3 regions of the Erwinia sp. HR93 genome follow, and region 2 is predicted to be linked to each of the others. Evidence: predicted binding sites of a transcription regulator. Region 2 holds the regulator's gene; each other region holds the start of a gene.
The links. The regulator LexA, encoded in region 2, represses DNA repair genes until DNA is damaged. The targets are predictions, from matches to a motif close to TNCTGTATGTACATACAGNA.
Positions count from the first base shown of each region.

Region 1 (6,032 bases), 720 kb from region 2:
CGGCAATATCCATGGCGTCGATAATCGCGCGCTGGCCGCGGTGAGTGCAGTGGTATTTGACGATTGCGGACAGTACCGCGGGTTTTTCACCCAGCATGATGCCATAGGTAATTAATGAAGCCGCGGCGTCCATCACATAGGTGTTGCCGGCAATGCGGGCTAAAGGCTCTTCAATCCCTTCCATTTTGCCGATAGACAGTTTGAACTGACGGCGGATGCGCGCGTAGGCGCCCGTCGCCAGCGCCAGGTTCTTCAGGCTGCCGGTGGCATTGGAGGGGAGCGTAATACCGCGCCCGACGGACAGGCACTCAACCAGCATGCGCCAGCCCTGGCCCGCCATTTTGGGGCCGCCGATAATATAATCAATGGGGACGAAAACATCTTTTCCGCGCGTAGGGCCATTCTGGAACGGGATGTTCAACGGGAAGTGGCGCTTACCGATTTCCACACCGGGGGTGGCGGTAGGGATCAGCGCGCAGGTGATACCTGGCGCATCGTCGTCCCCTAGCAGGTGTTCCGGGTCATAGAGTTTAAATGCCAGACCGAGCACCGTGGCAATCGGTGCCAGCGTGATATAGCGCTTGTTCCAGGTCAGACGGAGGCCTAACGTTTGTTCGCCCTGCCAGAGCCCCATGCAGACAATGCCGGTGTCGGGAATGGCGCCCGCGTCGGAGCCGGCTTCCGGGCTGGTCAGGGCAAAACAAGGGATTTCTTCGCCGCGCGCCAGGCCGGGCAAATAGCGATCCTTTTGCGCCTCGGTGCCGTAATGCTGCAGCAATTCCCCCGGCCCCAGCGAGTTAGGAACGCCGACGGTTATCGCTAAAATGCCGGATATCCCCGCCAGTTTTTGCAATACGCGCGCCTGCGCATAGGCTGAAAATTCCAGCCCGCCGTACTCTTTTTTTATGATCATCGCGAAAAAGCGATGTTCTTTCAGGTAAGCCCAGAGTTCCGGGGGCAGATCGGCCATTTCATGCGTGATTTCGAAATCATTCGCCATACGGCAGGCTTCTTCAACCGGCCCATCGAGAAACGCCTGTTCTTCCGCGCTCAGCTGCGGCTGGGGATAATTATGCAATTTACTCCAGTCGGGGTTCCCGCGGAATAAATCCCCCTCCCACCAGGTGGTGCCCGCATCGATGGCCTCTTTCTCGGTGCGGGACATAGGCGGCATTACCTTACGGAAGGTGCGAAAGGCAGGGCCGGAAATAAACGCTTTACGCATTGCCGGTACATTGAGCGGTACCAGCACCAGAATAAGCGGCAGCAGCGTCCAGAAAGACCAAACGCCGCTGAGGGCGAGCAGCGCGGTCCATACCAGCAAAATAACGCTACTGTAGATCAGATTAACGCGGTGCCAGAACAGGGCAGCGATTAGCACTACGGTAGCGAGAATACTTAGCATCATCATAAAAGCGAGCCTTTTTGGTTTGAGGTCTGACCAGTTCTTCTTACTGTTGTAGTTAATACCTCGCTCATTAGCAAATTGTTTACATAATAATTACAATATCGCTCACATCCCGGCAGGCCAAAGGGGATATCCTTTTGGCTGCACGCGAGGCGGGGCTTCTCGCTACTCTTCGCGCTATCCGGTAAACTGCAACGTAAAATGAGTAACGCTGAAGGATAAACCTTATGTACCAGGATATGATTCGTAACGAACTTAACGAAGCGGCGGAAACGCTGGCGAATTTCTTGCAAGATGACGCCAATATTCATGCAATTCAGCGTGCGGCCGTTTTGCTGGCGGACAGCTTTAAAGCCGGGGGAAAAGTGTTGTCATGCGGTAACGGCGGTTCACACTGTGACGCAATGCATTTTGCCGAAGAGTTGACCGGGCGTTTTCGTGAAAACCGTCCTGGCTATCCGGCGATTGCGATTTCCGATGTCAGCCATCTTTCCTGTGTGGGTAATGATTTCGGTTTTGATTATGTTTTTTCCCGCTACGTTGAAGCCGTAGGGCGCGAAGGCGATGTACTACTCGGCTTGTCGACTTCCGGAAATTCTGCCAACGTTATCAACGCCATTGAGGCCGCACACGTTAAGGGCATGAAAGTTATCGCGCTGACGGGCAAAGACGGTGGGAAAATCGCCGGCACCGCCGATATTGAAATCCGCGTGCCCCATTTTGGCTACGCCGATCGCATTCAGGAAATTCACATTAAAGTTATTCATATCCTGATGATGTTAATTGAGAAAGAGATGGTGAAAAAAGCGTAGCGGCGCTTAACTTTGGGGAGGAAGCATGTGTGAATTGCTTGGCATGAGCGCCAATGTGCCGACGGACATTTGCTTTAGCTTTAGCGGGTTGGTTCTGCGCGGCGGGGGCACCGGCCCCCATAAAGACGGCTGGGGGATTACCTTTTATGAAGATAAAGGCTGCCGGACGTTTAAAGATCCACAGCCCAGCTTTAACTCCCCAATCGCGCGTCTGGTACAGGAGTATCCTATTAAGTCCCGGGCGGTGATTGCACATATTCGCCAGGCGAATCGCGGCAAAGTCGCGCTGGAGAACACGCATCCCTTTACCCGCGAGCTGTGGGGCCGAAACTGGACATACGCGCACAACGGTCAGTTACGCGGTTATCGCGCGCTGGAAACTGGCACCTTTCGCCCGGTAGGCGAGACTGACAGCGAGTATGCGTTTTGCTGGTTGCTACATCAGCTCACCCAGCGCTATCCCAGAACGCCGGGAAATATGGCGGCAGTATTTCGTTTTGTGGCGGCTCAGGCGCGGGGGCTGCGTGAAAAAGGCGTGTTTAACATGCTGTTATCGGACGGGCGCTATATCATGGCGTTTTGTTCGACCCGGTTATACTGGATAACCCGCCGCGCGCCGTTTGGCGTGGCGAAGCTGCTGGATAAGGACGTTGAGATTGATTTTCAACGGGAAACCACGCCCAACGATGTGGTTTCCGTAATTGCCACCCAGCCGCTAACCGGCAATGAAGACTGGCAGCAGATTGCGCCGGGTGACTGGGCGCTATTTTGCCTGGGTGAACGTATAGTTTGAGGCGAGCTGCGGCTGCTGCAGCAGGCCGCCGCTCTGGCTTGTCGGGCGGGTATTCACCACATATTGCCCATTTTGCACGCTGACCACGGGCGGTTCTTTATGCGCCATAAAATAGTCATAGCCCGGTTTTAGCTGCTGCCAAAAATCTGCATAGTACGACCGCTGGTGGCGCTTCATATTGGCGTCGGTCATACGGAAGGGATAAATGCTTACCGGCACGCGCGATTGCCCGAATACCAGGGCGCCGGTGACAAACTGGAAAATCTCGTCGATGCCGCCATCGGTCATGGCGTAGCAGCCAACGGACACGCAGGCGCCGTGGATCATCAGGTATTTGCCGTCATACCCGTGCTCACGATCGTATTGGTTAGGAAACCCGATATTAATCGCTTTATAAAAGCGGCTGTCAGGTTTGAGCTGGTTGCGCCCGACGTTGTAAAACCCTTCCGGACTTTTAAAATCACCCTGGCGCCGTTTGGGGCCGAGGCCGCCTGAGTAATTACAAATATTGTAGCTGCGCATTAATTCATATTTTTCGCCGCTCTTAACCCATAGCTCAAGGGTGCGCTCTTCTTTAAAGATTTGGATATAAACCGGTAACCCCATGAACTGCTGCTTATTCTGCACGGAAGGCGCCGCGCTGGCATTATTGCCCAGCAGACCTGCCCACGAGACGCAGGGAATCAGAAAGATCGCAATCAAAAGTGCGATTTTACGCATACTACTATTTCCTTGATAAAACGATAACGAATAGGGCGAAGCGACGTATGGCTTCCAAAATCGGAATCGTCTGGAAGCTGGCGCTCACATTATCACCGCCGTTAATTTTCGCAAGTGCGGCGCGCGGCTTTTTTCAACTGCGCGACGGTGATATCGCATTTTGACCCGCTTTAGCGGTGAAAGTTTATCGTCAGCGAGTATGTAGTGTAAGCGCTTCTCCGGCGAGCGCTCAGACCGTACTTAATGCTGGCGGGAAACGGCGGTCGTACGCCGTGGGCACGAAACGCATTGGATTGCCGCCCCGGGTTTTGGTTATACTGTATGGGTATACAGTTTAACTGGTCGCCTATGCGTAAAATTATTCATATTGATATGGACTGCTTTTATGCGGCCGTGGAAATGCGCGATAACCCCGCGCTGAGCGCGGTTCCTCTCGCTATTGGCGGCAGCCGTGAGCGGCGCGGTGTCATTAGCACGGCGAACTATCCGGCGCGCAAATTTGGCGTGCGCAGCGCTATGCCTACGGCAACGGCGCTGAAACTCTGTCCTCATCTCACATTATTACCCGGTCGCTTTGAAACATACCGGGATATTTCGCAGCAGATCCACGCTATTTTACGCCGCTATACCGATATGATTGAGCCGGTGTCGCTGGATGAAGCCTATCTGGATGTCACCGACAGCGCGCTGTGTCACGGCTCGGCGACGTTAATGGCCAAAGAGATTCGGGATACTATTCATCGCGAGCTGGCGCTAACCGCCTCGGCGGGCATTGCGCCCGTGAAATTTCTGGCTAAAATCGCCTCCGATCTGAATAAGCCAAACGGTCAATACGTTATTACTCCCCAGTCTATCCCGGGGTTTCTCTCCACGCTGGCGCTGGAGAAAATTCCGGGGGTAGGGAAAGTCACCGCCACCCGGCTTGAAACCATGGGGCTGCGCACCTGCGCCGACGTGCAGCGCGCAGACCTGGCGCTGTTACTGAAAACATTTGGTAAAGCAGGGCGCATGATATGGGAGCGCAGCCAGGGTATCGATGAACGCGAGGTTCAGCGCGACAGGTTGCGAAAGTCCATTGGCGTGGAGCGGACGCTTGCCGAAGATATCCACCACTGGCCGGCGTGCGAGGCGCTGATTGAACAATTATATCCGGAGCTGGAAAGGCGACTGATGAAGGTGCAGCCTGATTTATTAATCACCCGCCAGGGCATCAAACTGAAGTTTCATGATTTTCAGCTGACAACCCAGGAACACGTTTGGCCGCGCCTGAATAAAGACGACCTCATCGCCACGGCCAGAGAAGCCTGGGATAACAGGCGAGCGGGGCGGGGCGTCAGGCTGGTTGGTCTGCATGTAACCCTGCTCGACCCACAGCTGGAGCGCCAGCTTGTGCTCGGCTGGTAAACCTGCGGCCTAACGTTTGCACTGTGGTGTGCTATAAACGACGGGGCCGCCTCAACAAAGGGCGGCCCCGTTAGCGCGTAAGCGCCCGTCTATCAGGCGCTGTGCGGTTTATTTCTCCGGAATGGCTTTTAACAGCTCCGTCAGCAGCGTCCAGTACTGCCCGACGCTTGCAATATGCACCTGCTCATCCGGAGAATGCGGGCCGGTAATCGTGGGGCCAATCGACACCATGTCCATCTCCGGATACGGTTTTTTGAACAGCCCGCACTCCAGCCCGGCGTGAATAACCATGATGTTCGGCGTTTTGTTAAACAGCTTCTGGTAAGTCTCACGCACTAAATGCATCACCGGCGAGTGCTCATCCGGCTGCCAGCCCGGGTAGCTGCCCTTCGGCGTTGTTTTCGCGCCGGCGAGCTGCCCCAGCGACGTCAGCGTGCTCACTACCGCCTCTTTCCCGCTATCAACCAGCGAGCGGATCAGGCAGATAATTTCGATATTCTGTTCCGCCGTGGTCACGACGCCGACGTTCAGCGAGGTTTCGACCACGCCTTTGGCGACGTCAGAGTTGCGGATGACGCCGTTTGGTGTGGCATTGAGCAAATTGAGAAACGCGTCGCGGCTATTAGCGCACAGCGGGGCCAGCGTGCCGGTAGTGGCTTCCAGCTGCAGCGTGATGTTTTTTTCAACTGCGCCCAATTCATTGTGCAAAATTGCCTGGAACGCATTAACGCGCGCGCGCAGGGCGTCTATGTGTTCCGGGGCAACCGCAAGCGTAGCAAAGGCTTCACGCGGGATTGCGTTACGCAGCGTGCCGCCGCTGAAATCGATCACGCGCAGATCCAGTTCGCGCGCCTGGTCGCTTAAAAAGCGCGCCAGCAATTTATTCGCATTGCCA
Region 1 is NZ_JAXUDP010000001.1:1,791,406-1,797,437, forward strand. Features, by position in the region: gene fadE (acyl-CoA dehydrogenase FadE) at 1-1,411, opposite strand, end outside; gene lpcA (D-sedoheptulose 7-phosphate isomerase) at 1,636-2,220, shown strand; gene SFA31_RS08305 (class II glutamine amidotransferase) at 2,246-3,013, shown strand; gene dpaA (peptidoglycan meso-diaminopimelic acid protein amidase) at 2,984-3,733, opposite strand; gene dinB (DNA polymerase IV) at 4,082-5,137, shown strand; gene pepD (beta-Ala-His dipeptidase) at 5,246-6,032, opposite strand, start outside.
Region 1: dinB (DNA polymerase IV) is a predicted target of LexA. The motif match lies at 4,049-4,068, and genes of this name have one in related genera.

Region 2 (6,032 bases):
TGATCTTTCTGATAGCCGTAACGCCCCTGGATTTTACCGACGAGCTGATCGCGTTTACCTTCCACCACGGTGAAATCGTCGTCTGTCAATTTGCCCCATTGTTCTTTCACTGAGCCTTTGAACTGCTTCCAGTTACCACCGATTTGATCTTTATTCATTACAAACTCCTTATCGTTCGGTTTATCAAGCCAGAAATTCAATACTCTGCAAAGTGGCATACTCTTTGTCGTACGGTAAAGCTGGCAATCGGTAACATAACGTCTGCTACACAGGCTCAACCGTCGCATTGAGCCTTAAGTTTAGACAAGGATTTTATATTCAGCGGTGTTTTAAGAGTTTTTACCTAAAAAATACTTGGCAGCCGACTATCCCGCTTCTGACGGAAAGATTTTCAGGATGGCGACGCATCAATAGTAAAGGCCGACTATTACGCTGCTGGGCAAGCACCGTCACTCTACATCCGCAAACCAGGAACGGTTGCGCCAATGCTGGCGCCAGAACCACCCCAGCGACAGGCCACGAAGCGCTAAAAAAACCGCCAGCGCCAGCCATAGGCCATGGTTGCCTAAAACAGGTACGGTTAACAGCGTAAGACCAAACCCGGCCGCCGCAATCGCCATACTGTTACGCATTTCAGCGCCACGGGTAGCACCTACAAACATACCATCCAGCAAATAGCACCAGACGCCAATCACCGGTAACAGAACCTGCCAGTACAGGTAGTGATCGGCCAGCGTTCGTAACTCAGGCAGCGAAGTTAACACTGCAATGATATAGCGCCCAAAGCAGGCATAAATAACGGCAAAGCACAGCGCGACAAGCCCCGCCTGCCGACAGGCAGCGTGCCACAGGTTAAGTAGCTGCCCACCGTTGCGCGCCCCGTAAGCCTGCCCGGAATACGCCTCCACCGCATAAGCAAAGCCGTCAAGCGCATAGGCCGTAAACGTCAGTAGCGTCATTAACACCGCATTGACCGCAACAATATCGTTCCCTAGCCTGGCACCATAGATGGTCAGCGACGCGAAACATATCTGTAATAGCAGCGAACGCAGCATGATATCGCGATTCAGCGCCAGTAAACGGCGCAGATTGCCGCGCCACGCGCCTTTGAGTAGCTGGATATCTATACCGCGCAGGCGCATCACTCGAAATACCATAATTAGTCCCACCAGCAGCGTGCCATATTCTGCTATTACCGTTGCCAGCGCTGCCCCCCGCACGTTCATGCCAAGTCCCATAACGAACCAAAGGTCGAGTGTGATATTCAACACATTCCCCACCACCAGCAAAATAACCGGAGCCCGCGCATACTGGACGCCCAATAACCAACCTAATAGCACCAAATTCGCCAGCGAGGCCGGCGTGCTAAGCCAGCGGATCTCCAGAAAACGACGCGCCTGATATAAAACATTTTCATTGCCGCCCACCGCATGCAAAGCCAGGTCAATCAGTGGAGTACGTAACGCAACGATAGCAACCCCTGCGCTTAACGCCAGCATCATAGGCTGAGCTAAAGCGCGCGCCAGCGCCGGGATATCTTTAGCCCCCCACGCCTGAGCGGTCAGCCCCGTCGTGCTCATACGTAAAAAAAGCAGCAGCATAAACAGGAAGCTGGTCGTGGTTGCTCCCACGGCTACGCCGGCCAAATAATCTGGCGAATCAAGATGGCCGATAACGGCGGTATCCACCAGCCCCAGCAGCGGTACAGTGATATTGGAAAAAATCATCGGCAGCGCCAGCCGCCACAGTGCTTTATCTGTTTTATGGAAAAAAGGCATCGTCCAGCCCATTTATAATGATTTATCTTCTCCTGCTGCGAACAGCAGGCTTCATGGTTCTAAACTACCCGATCGGGCGTAGCGCAGGCGTAACATGGCAAATGATTGCGCGCGCTTTAGTGCCCCTGCATTCAGCCAGATATTCACAAGTTAGCGTGGTGCTCTCAATAAAGCTAAATAGACCGGGCCGCAAAGTGTATCCAATTTAACGGCAAATAACGTTCTTAAGTTCAGGCAGCATTGTTGAGATGAATATTAAAAAGCTTAAATAGAGGTCAGTAACGCCTCGGACACTGAAACAACCTGTGAATAAGCGGGATAAGGTAAGTATGATGGCTCTATCAAATACATCACCAGCGCTTTCTTCCTGACAAGAAAAGCGACCGGCTAATAAGATAAGCATCTGGCAGGCACGGAAGATATACGCATCCGGAAGATATGTACATTAATCCCAGACGAATGCGTATATCAGAGCACCTTCCACCGTATAAGCTGGAGCGCAGGCTAAAACTATTGTGCAAAGGAATTACCGGGCGAAGGCCGTGCGTGCAGGCAAATAACCTGCCACACACCGCCATAATTTACCTGCTTCAGTTAACCCGCATCCCTTTGCTTATCGACTCTGCATCGGCCGGCTATGTTTCCCTTCCCCTGTCGTTTTCATCTCAGCGCAGCGCTGAAAAAGTAGAGTTCGCCGCGCAGCATCCTGCCCTGAAATTACGGTGCGCCTGGCAACGTCTGACGTTGAGGAAACTACTCTGATTGTAATAGCTGACACACTGCGCGCCGCCTGTGGGCTGGCAGCACGCGAATAAAAGCGCCGACAGGATGGCTGGCGCTTAATCCAAATATACCGCAGATAATAGCCAGGAAGGCTTAGTGTTTTAAAACGGTTAGAGCCATTCGCCGTTGCGAATAACGCCGACGGCCAAGCCCTCAATGCTAAAGTTTTGCGAACGCAAATCCACTTCAATCGGCTCGAAGTCACTGTTTTCTGGCAGTAGCCAGACAACATTTCCCTGTTTTTTTAACCGCTTCACCGTGACCTCGTCTTCAATACGAGCAACTACTACCTGACCATTGCGTGCTTCCTGGGTTTTATGTACGGCAAGTAAGTCACCGTCCATAATACCGATATCTTTCATCGACATACCGCTCACGCGCAGGAGAAAATCAGCGCCAGGCCTGAATAAAGAAGGATCAACCTGATAGTGCCCTTCAATATGCTGCTGCGCCAGCAGCGGCTCTCCGGCGGCAACGCGCCCTACCAGCGGAAGGCCTGCTTCTTCTTCCACCATCAGTCGAATACCACGGGAGGCACCAGAGACGATTTCAATTACGCCTTTCCGCGCCAGCGCCTTTAAATGCTCTTCCGCGGCATTCGGAGAACGAAATCCAAGCTGCTTAGCAATCTCTGCCCGCGTTGGCGGCATACCCGTCTGGCTAATATGCTCCCGGATGAGGTCAAAAACCTCCTGCTGTCTGGCCGTTAACGCTTTCATTTCGCCCCCTGGTTGTATATACAGTTATGCTGTGAGTATATACAGCGCAATACGTTAAGGGAACCATAATTCAGCAAAAACCAGCGACTTATCGCAATACCGGGCGAATCAATAAAAGCGTTGCCACAATAATGAGATCCAGACAAAAGCGGCGAGCAGCATCGCAATGAATACCGCCGCCGATCCCATATCCTTCGCGCGGCCAGAAAGTTCATGCTTTTCAGTACCGATACGATCAACCACTGCTTCAATGGCGCTATTAAGAATTTCAACGATCATAATAAGTACCACGGATCCAATAAGCAGCACGCGCGTTAACGCATCAATATCCAGCCAGCAGGCGATGATTATGCCCGCGACCGCCAGTAATGTTTCCTGACGAAAGGCCGCCTCATTGCGCCATGCGGCGCGAAGCCCCTTCCAGGAATAGCCGGCAGCCTTGATAATACGGGTAATACCGGTGGTACTATTAGCCATGAAAAAACCCTTTTTTAAAATTTGCGTCCTGGCGAAAAAGCCGTAAATACAGCAATGTCGCAGAATTTATATGCTATTTCTGGTATGCTGCGCCGTAATGACGCTCTTCACTCAGAGGCTTAACATTGTCTATGGTAGACTGGCCCCACTTTTTCTATAAGTTGCTTAATTTACCACTAAGTTTGCTGGTAAAAAGTAAATTAGTTCCTGAAGATCCCTGCGCTGAGCTGGGGCTCGATATCTCCAGACCGATAATTTATGTCTTACCGTACAATTCAAAAGCGGACATTCTGACGCTTCGTGAACAGTGTCTGGCGCACGATCTGCCCGATCCCTTCGATCCGCTTGAGGTTGATGGCATTGTTTTACCGCGCTACGTATTTGTCCACGACGGACCGCGCGTATTTACTTATTACACGCCAAAAGAAGAGTCGATAAAACTGTTTCATGATTATCTGGATCTTCACCGGCGCAACCCTAATCTGGATATCCAATTGGTGCCGGTTTCCGTTATGTTCGGGCGCTCGCCCGGGCGTGAAAAAGGAGAATCAAATCCTCCTTTACGCATGCTTAATGGTATTCAGAAATTTTTTGCGGTGCTGTGGCTGGGCCGCGATAGCTTTGTCCGTTTTTCCACGCCCGTCTCGCTGCGCTGGATGGCCACGGAACACGGCACCGATAAAAGCATCGCGCAGAAACTGCTGCGCGTTGCGCGTATGCACTTCGCCCGCCTCCGTTTAGCCGCCGTAGGGCCGCGCCTTCCTGCTCGCCAGGATCTGTTTAATAAACTCCTTTCATCCCGGGCTATCGCTCGGGCGGTCGAGGATGAAGCTCGCAGCAAAAAAATTTCGCATGAAAAAGCGCAGCAAAATGCCATTGCACTAATGGAAGAGATTGCCGCCAACTTCTCCTATGAGGCCATTCGCATTACCGACCGCGTACTTGGTTTCACCTGGAACCGGCTTTATCAGGGGATTAACGTTCATAATGCTGAACGGGTGCGCAAGCTGGCGCATGAAGGGCATGAGCTGGTGTACGTTCCCTGCCACCGCAGCCATATGGATTATTTATTGCTGTCGTACGTGTTATACCATCAGGGTTTAGTGCCACCGCACATTGCCGCCGGTATCAATCTGAACTTCTGGCCCGCCGGCCCAATATTCCGCCGCCTCGGCGCTTTCTTTATCCGCCGCACCTTCCGCGGAAACAAGCTTTACTCAACCGTGTTCCGTGAGTATTTAGGCGAACTTTTTAGCCGCGGCTATTCCGTGGAATATTTTGTTGAAGGCGGGCGCTCCCGCACCGGGCGCCTGCTAGAGCCGAAGACGGGTACGCTCTCGATGACACTACAGGCAATGCTGCGCGGCGGCTCCCGCCCGATAACCCTGGTGCCTATTTACATCGGCTATGAACACGTGATGGAAGTTGGCACCTATGCGAAAGAGCTGCGCGGGGCCACGAAAGAAAAAGAGAGCCTGCTTCAAATGCTGCGCGGCCTTAGCAAACTGCGCAATCTTGGCGAAGGCTACGTCAATTTCGGCGAACCCATTCCGCTGAACAATTGGCTGAATCAGCGCGTGCCTGAATGGCGCGAAGACATTGATCCTATTGAAGCCGTGCGTCCGGCCTGGCTAACGCCCGCCGTAAACGAAATCGCCGCCACGTTAATGGTGCGTATTAATAACGCCGCCGCCGCTAATGCCATGAACCTGTGCTGTACGGCGCTGCTGGCCTCACGCCAGCGCTCGCTTACCCGCGAGCAGCTTCTTGAACAGCTAGATTGCTATATAGATCTGCTGCGCAATGTGCCCTACGCGCCGGACACTACCGTGCCGTCCGCCAGCGCTAGCGAACTTATCGATCACGCATTACGCATGAATAAGTTTGAAGTTGAGCAGGACACCATCGGCGAGATTATTATCCTGCCGCGGGAACAGGCAATATTAATGACTTATTATCGCAACAATCTGATGCATATGCTGATTCTGCCATCCCTGCTGGCCCAGATGGTGACTCAGCGTCGGCATATTACTCGCGATGAACTACTGCGCCAGGTAACGCTACTGTATCCCATGCTGAAAGCTGAGCTTTTCCTGCACTGGGATACCCCGGCGCTGGCAGCCGAAGTCGATGCGTTACTGGCAGAGATGCAGCGCCAGGGCCTGTTGCTAATTAATGGTGATACGGTACAGCTTAACCCCACTCGTTCACGTACGCTGCAGCTACTGGCGGCCGGCGCGCGGGAAACTATTCAGCGCTATGCCATCACATTCTG
Region 2 is NZ_JAXUDP010000001.1:1,074,882-1,080,913, reverse strand. Features, by position in the region: gene SFA31_RS05125 (CsbD family protein) at 1-158, opposite strand, end outside; gene dinF (MATE family efflux transporter DinF) at 450-1,778, opposite strand; gene SFA31_RS05115 (hypothetical protein) at 2,325-2,540, shown strand; gene lexA (transcriptional repressor LexA) at 2,672-3,280, opposite strand; gene SFA31_RS05105 (diacylglycerol kinase) at 3,389-3,757, opposite strand; gene plsB (glycerol-3-phosphate 1-O-acyltransferase PlsB) at 3,889-6,032, shown strand, end outside.

Region 3 (6,032 bases), 1.7 Mb from region 2:
AACCACCGTGCATGCGCATCAACCCTAACCAACGCTCCAGACGTGGAGCCAGGCGGCAAGCAAGTTTTTCATCCTTCCAGAACTCACCCTCAGGCAACGCCCAACCCAATTCGTCGCTTAACCACTGTCGCCAGCCGACGGCCTGCGTTTTTTTATTCTGGCATTGCTGCTGCCAGGCCTCGATAAGGAGGTGCTGACGCGCAGCACTGCCTGTTTCGAGCTGGCTAATACGTGGGATCTTCCCTCCACTTTGCTGAAGAATATACAGCGCTAATGAGTGAAACGTCCGGGCCGTGATAGCCTCTGCGTGCAGGCGTTGGGCTATTCGCTCGTCTATTTCCCGCGCGGCATTGCGCCCAAAAGCCAACAGCAAAATTTGTTCAGGTAGTGCCTCCTGGCGCAATAAAAGCCAGCCGGCGCGCGCTACTAGTACGGACGTTTTTCCGCTACCGGCGCCGGCCAATACCAATAAAGAAGATTCACCGTTAACCACCGCCCGCGCCTGTGAAACATTCAACGGGGCGCTTTCTATCGTTTCAAAAAAATCACGGTGTTCCTGCAGCATTTGGTGCGTCCAGGCATCATTTTGCTGCTCCCGGTAAGTTTCGCCTTCCTTCAGCCATGCCTGGCACCGTCGCCACAGTGTTCGACAGTGTTCAAACTCATCAAGGCGCGCAGCTGGAAAAGGAAGCGCCTGGCAGGCCTCGCGAATACCGCCCTGTATTACCGCCAAATCCTCACGCCTTAGCCAATGCTGATTGCCTGCTATTAACGCTACAGCCTCCAGTTGCTGACGCAATACGCTGGCGGCAATTTCACTCATCTCTGCGCTCCAGCGCTGCCAGCATTGATTGAGATGATGGAAAAAACGCTGCGTGGCATTCCATTCCGTGCCATGCAGACGCACAACCTGATGCTGCGGCAGTTCAAACTCCAGCTCCCCCCATACCAACCCACGCTTACAGTGAATGGCTAATAGTTGATTGAAAGGAATAAGGTACTGATGCCGTTCGCCTGAAACTTCAACGCCTGCATTAAGCATACGCACGCGATTGTACGGATGTTGTGCTAAATGTTTGCCTATCGCGGTTGCTTTTAATTCCATGCCAGTCACAGCCCTGCCCGAGTGATTTTTTGAAATATTGAGTTTACCCGCCGTAGAACCCCCGCTCCAGACAAAAACACGGTACAATCATTTCTCTCATCGCTCCGGATACGTTTTATTATACTTGGGTAATTTATGCGCACCGTACTGAATATCCTTAATTTTATTTTGGGCGGTTTTTTAACCACCGCTTCATGGCTGTTGGCCACAATCGTCAGTATCATCCTAATATTTACATTACCGTTAACGCGTTCATGCTGGGAAATAACAAAGCTATCTTTGCTGCCCTACGGTAACGAAGCTGTTCATGTGGACGTTTTGTATCCCGCACGAAAGAATGCACTCATGAATACCGGCGGTACGCTGCTAAATATTTTGTGGGTTATCTTTTTTGGCTGGTGGCTTTGTCTACTCCACATTGGCGCAGGGATTGCCCAGTGCCTGACGCTAATCGGTATACCAGTCGGTATCGCCAATTTTAAAATAGCGGCAATTGCACTTTGGCCCGTAGGACGCCGCGTAGTGTCTATTGAAACGGCCCGCGCCGCCCGTGAAGCGAACGCGCGTCATTCTTTCTCCCAATAAGCGGTCAACCTGCGTGGTGAAACTTAGCCCATTGCTGCAACGCTATACCGGTAATAGCGCCTGGCTTTACAATGTTCGCATACTTATCGCTCTAAGCGGATGCGCAGCATTTCCCTGGTGGCTTAATGAAGTTAAATTGACTATCCCGCTAACGCTCGGCGTTGTTGCCGCCGCGCTGGCGGATTTAGACGATCGTTTAGCCGGGCGCCTGCGCAATCTCATTATTACGCTAATCAGCTTCTTTGTCGCTTCAGTGTCCGTAGAGCTGCTTTTCCCTATGCCAGTCTTTTTTACCGTGGGGTTAATGTTATCAACCAGTGGCTTTATTCTGTTAGGCAGCCTGGGACAGCGTTATGCAACTATTGCATTCGGCGCACTGCTGATTGCTATCTATACCATGCTGGGCTTTTCCTTATTTCATACCTGGTATCAACAGCCTTTGTTATTGCTTGCGGGGGCTATCTGGTACAATCTGCTTACCCTTGTCGGGCACCTCATATTTCCCATACGCCCGGCACAGGATAGTCTATCCCAAAGCTATGGCGAACTTGCGCATTATCTTGAGCTTAAGTCCCGGCTGTTTGATCCCGATATTGAAGATGATAGCCAGGCATTATTACTCGATCTGGCTATGGCTAATGGCCTTCTGGTCGCCACACTTAATCAGACAAAAGCGATTTTACTCACCCGCCTGCGCGGCGATCGCGGACAGCGGGGAACGCGTCGCGCGCTTCACTACTACTTCACAGCTCAGGATATCCACGAGCGGGCCAATGCCTCACATATCCAGTATCAGGCGCTGCGCGATAAATTTCGCCACAGCGATGTAATGTTTCGTTTCCAGCGGTTGTTATCAATGCAGGCCCAGGCTTGCCAGCAGCTATCCCGTGCAATTTTATTACGTACGCCATACCGCCACGACGCACGTTTTGAACGTTATTTCACGCATCTGGACACCGCGCTGGAGCGTTTATCCCCGCTTGATATAACCACCGCTGAACGCGAAGCTATTCGCTTTCTTATCAGAAATCTGCGAGCTATAGATACGCAACTCGCCACAATTGAGTCTGAGCAGTCTGCAATAGTTCAACGGGTTAGCGATCCTGAAAACCAGCTCGCAGATGATAGTTTAAACAGTATCCATGATATGTGGTTGCGAATAAAACATACGATTACGCCTGAATCAGCGCTTTTTCGTCACGCGGTGCGGATGTCTTTAGTGCTGTGTCTTGGGTATATTTTTATACAGTTAACGGGGCTAAAACATGGCTACTGGATATTGCTTACCAGCCTGTTTGTCTGCCAACCCAACTATAATGCAACTCGCCACCGTCTAAAACTGCGTATAATAGGAACGCTGCTTGGGGTAGCTATCGGCATTCCTATATTACTTCTGGTGCCTTCAATTGAAGGGCAATTACTTTTAATTGTTCTGAGCGGCGTCCTTTTTTTTGCATTTCGCAATATACAATATGCTCACGCAACATTATTTATTACCCTGCTGGTACTGCTGTGTTTTAACCTTCTGGGTGAAGGCTTTATTGTTGCAATACCGCGCATTATTGACACACTTATTGGATGTGCTATCGCATGGACTGCGGTTAGTTTTATTTGGCCAGACTGGCGTTTCCGGCGCCTCCCTTCGGTCGTTGAACGCGCCTTTCAGGCAAACTGCCGCTACCTCGATGCGATTATGGAACAATATCACCAGGGACGTGATAACCGTCTGGATTATCGTATTGCCCGGCGTAATGCTCATAATCAGGATGCTGAGTTCGCCTCTGTGGTATCTAATATGTCCACTGAACCCAATGTTAAACCTGAAATACGTGAAGCAGCATTCCGCTTACTTTGCCTGAATCATACTTTTAATAGCTATATTTCAACGCTGGGAGCTCATCGGGAAAAACTCTGCGATGCCGAAACGCTCACACTTCTGGATGAAACGGTATGCTATATCGATAGCACGCTAAATTTCAGCACTGATGTAAACAATGAAAATATTCAGCACACACTTAAAGCGATAATTCAACGCCTTGAGCACAGTGCTTTCCGGGTAGACAACAAAAAAACCCTGGTCATACAGCAGATTGGATTGCTGGTATCACTGATACCTGAACTATCTCAGTGCCAAAAACAAATTTGTCATTTGCCGGAATAATTATCATCCTGGTGCATTTGATCTGCCGCCCATTCCAGTAGCTCCTGCTTTAGCTGAGCCGGAAGCGCGGCGGCATGCTGCCCGGTTAAAGCGCCGGCAAGGGCCAGCAGAATTCTAATTCCCGCAGTTTTATTTATTTTGCGTAACCGTAACCACCCTTCGCGTGCGCCCGTCGCCCGTAAGGTTTCAACATCATGTATACCTGCCAGCCACAGCATATTTTCAAGACTATAATTGAGATTCGGTAAATCTTTCAGGCGGCCACCGGCGGCACGCTTTTGTTTTTCATTTTGCGCGCCTTCTAATGCCAGCTTTGAAAGTGATAATAATTGCTTTTCATCTTGCCAAAGCGCCTCATCAACTTTGTAATAATTCAGGCAAACATCACGACCATGACGAGTAAATGCCAATGCTGGTGCCTGGCGTTTACGAAAATATTCCACGCACTCTTCGCTTGCCCGTAAATAAAGTTCCCCCTTAGCGACCATCGCAAAAACAGTATCCTGCACGGCAAGGCTATATCCCCCAAATAGCGCTTTATGTTGGATATCACCTAATGGTGCAAGACAGGATCGCGTCTTATAAATTTTTGCGTAGCATGAGTCCTTCATATTTTTATCCTTTAAAATCAAATAATAGAAAACAGGCTTCATTGATGGTTCAGCTAACGGGAAAATAGGCAACTTCTTTGGAAAGCGCAATCGGAATTGGCACTTCATGATGACGCTTTTTGCAAACTGCGATGTGCTTTCAAAAATTGGGTTGATCTTTGCTCATGCAAAGGATACTGTACATTCATACAGTAATATTACGATGGAAGGCACTATGAACACACTCACTTATCGCCAACGCATGCCTCAATCTTCTCATCGCATTCACGGCACTCAAAGTTTTGTATGCGAGGCGCAATACGTACAGGGCATGATCAGCGAAATTGTTTATAGTGCAGAGCGCCCACAATTAACACAAATGCTGTTATTACCCTTATTACAGCAGCTTGGTTTACAATCTCGCTGGCAACTGTGGCTAACGCCGCATCAGAAATTAAATCGCCAGTGGGTAGAGGAAGCTGGACTACCTATCGACAAGGTAATGCAGGCAAACCACACCAGTTCAGAAACTATGGTAACAACCATGGCAAAAGCATTACAGACCGGAAACTATAGTGTGGTCGTTGGCTGGTTATCGCGAGAGCTTACATTGGCAGAACACCATTTGCTCGCATCCGCAGCAGAAACAGGGACTGGCGTTGGGCTTATTTTACGTCCAGTGGGTCACATAATTTCCTCATCCAGACCACGAAACGATATTAAAATTCACACAAGTTTGTATCATTAAGTAAATTTAGGATTAATCCTGGCATTTTTTTTTGAACTTCGCCAGGTTACTGGAAAAAGTGGTGAAACCTTGACTGGCTATGCTTCTCCAGCGTTACTGATAAAAGTTACTCGATGAAATTTTAAGCTTTTTTGTGACTAATTATGTCATCAATTCCTTTTTTTCTATGTATCTGATGGACTTCACACTTGTAAGTTTTCCACTACGTTGTAGACTTTAGCTCGCCGGGGTTGCTCACTATAAACCGCCTTAGCGGTAGAGTTACAACTGAGCACCTACCCGGATGAAGGATTTAACCGTGGGCTTTAATGGCTTTAAGGCCTGTGGCCTTTTTGGATGATAACGAGGCGCAAAAATGAAAAAGACAGCTATCGCGATTGCAGTGGCACTGGCTGGCTTCGCTACCGTAGCGCAGGCCGCTCCGAAAGATAACACCTGGTATGCAGGTGCAAAACTGGGTTGGTCCCAGTATCATGACACCGGTTTCTACGGTAATGGCTACGACTCTGGTATCGGCAATGGCCCGACCCACGAAAACCAGCTTGGCGCTGGCGCATTCGGTGGCTACCAGGTTAACCCATATGTTGGTTTTGAAATGGGTTATGACTGGTTAGGTCGTATGCAGTACAAAGGCAGTGAAGAAAACGGCGCATTCAAAGCGCAGGGTATTCAGCTGACCGCTAAACTGAGCTACCCGATTCTGGACGATCTGGATATCTATACTCGTCTGGGTGGTATGGTATGGCGTGCAGATTCTTCAGCGAAAAACGCATTGGGTAAGCGTCTGAAAGATCACGACACCGGTGTTTCTCCGGTCTACGCCGCAGGTTTCGAGTGGGCTCT
Region 3 is NZ_JAXUDP010000001.1:2,769,541-2,775,572, reverse strand. Features, by position in the region: gene helD (DNA helicase IV) at 1-1,105, opposite strand, end outside; gene SFA31_RS12915 (YccF domain-containing protein) at 1,241-1,690, shown strand; gene yccS (YccS family putative transporter) at 1,704-3,851, shown strand; gene SFA31_RS12905 (TfoX/Sxy family DNA transformation protein) at 3,836-4,462, opposite strand; gene sulA (SOS-induced cell division inhibitor SulA) at 4,677-5,189, shown strand; gene ompA (porin OmpA) at 5,545-6,032, shown strand, end outside.
Region 3: sulA (SOS-induced cell division inhibitor SulA) is a predicted target of LexA. The motif match lies at 4,637-4,656, and genes of this name have one in related genera.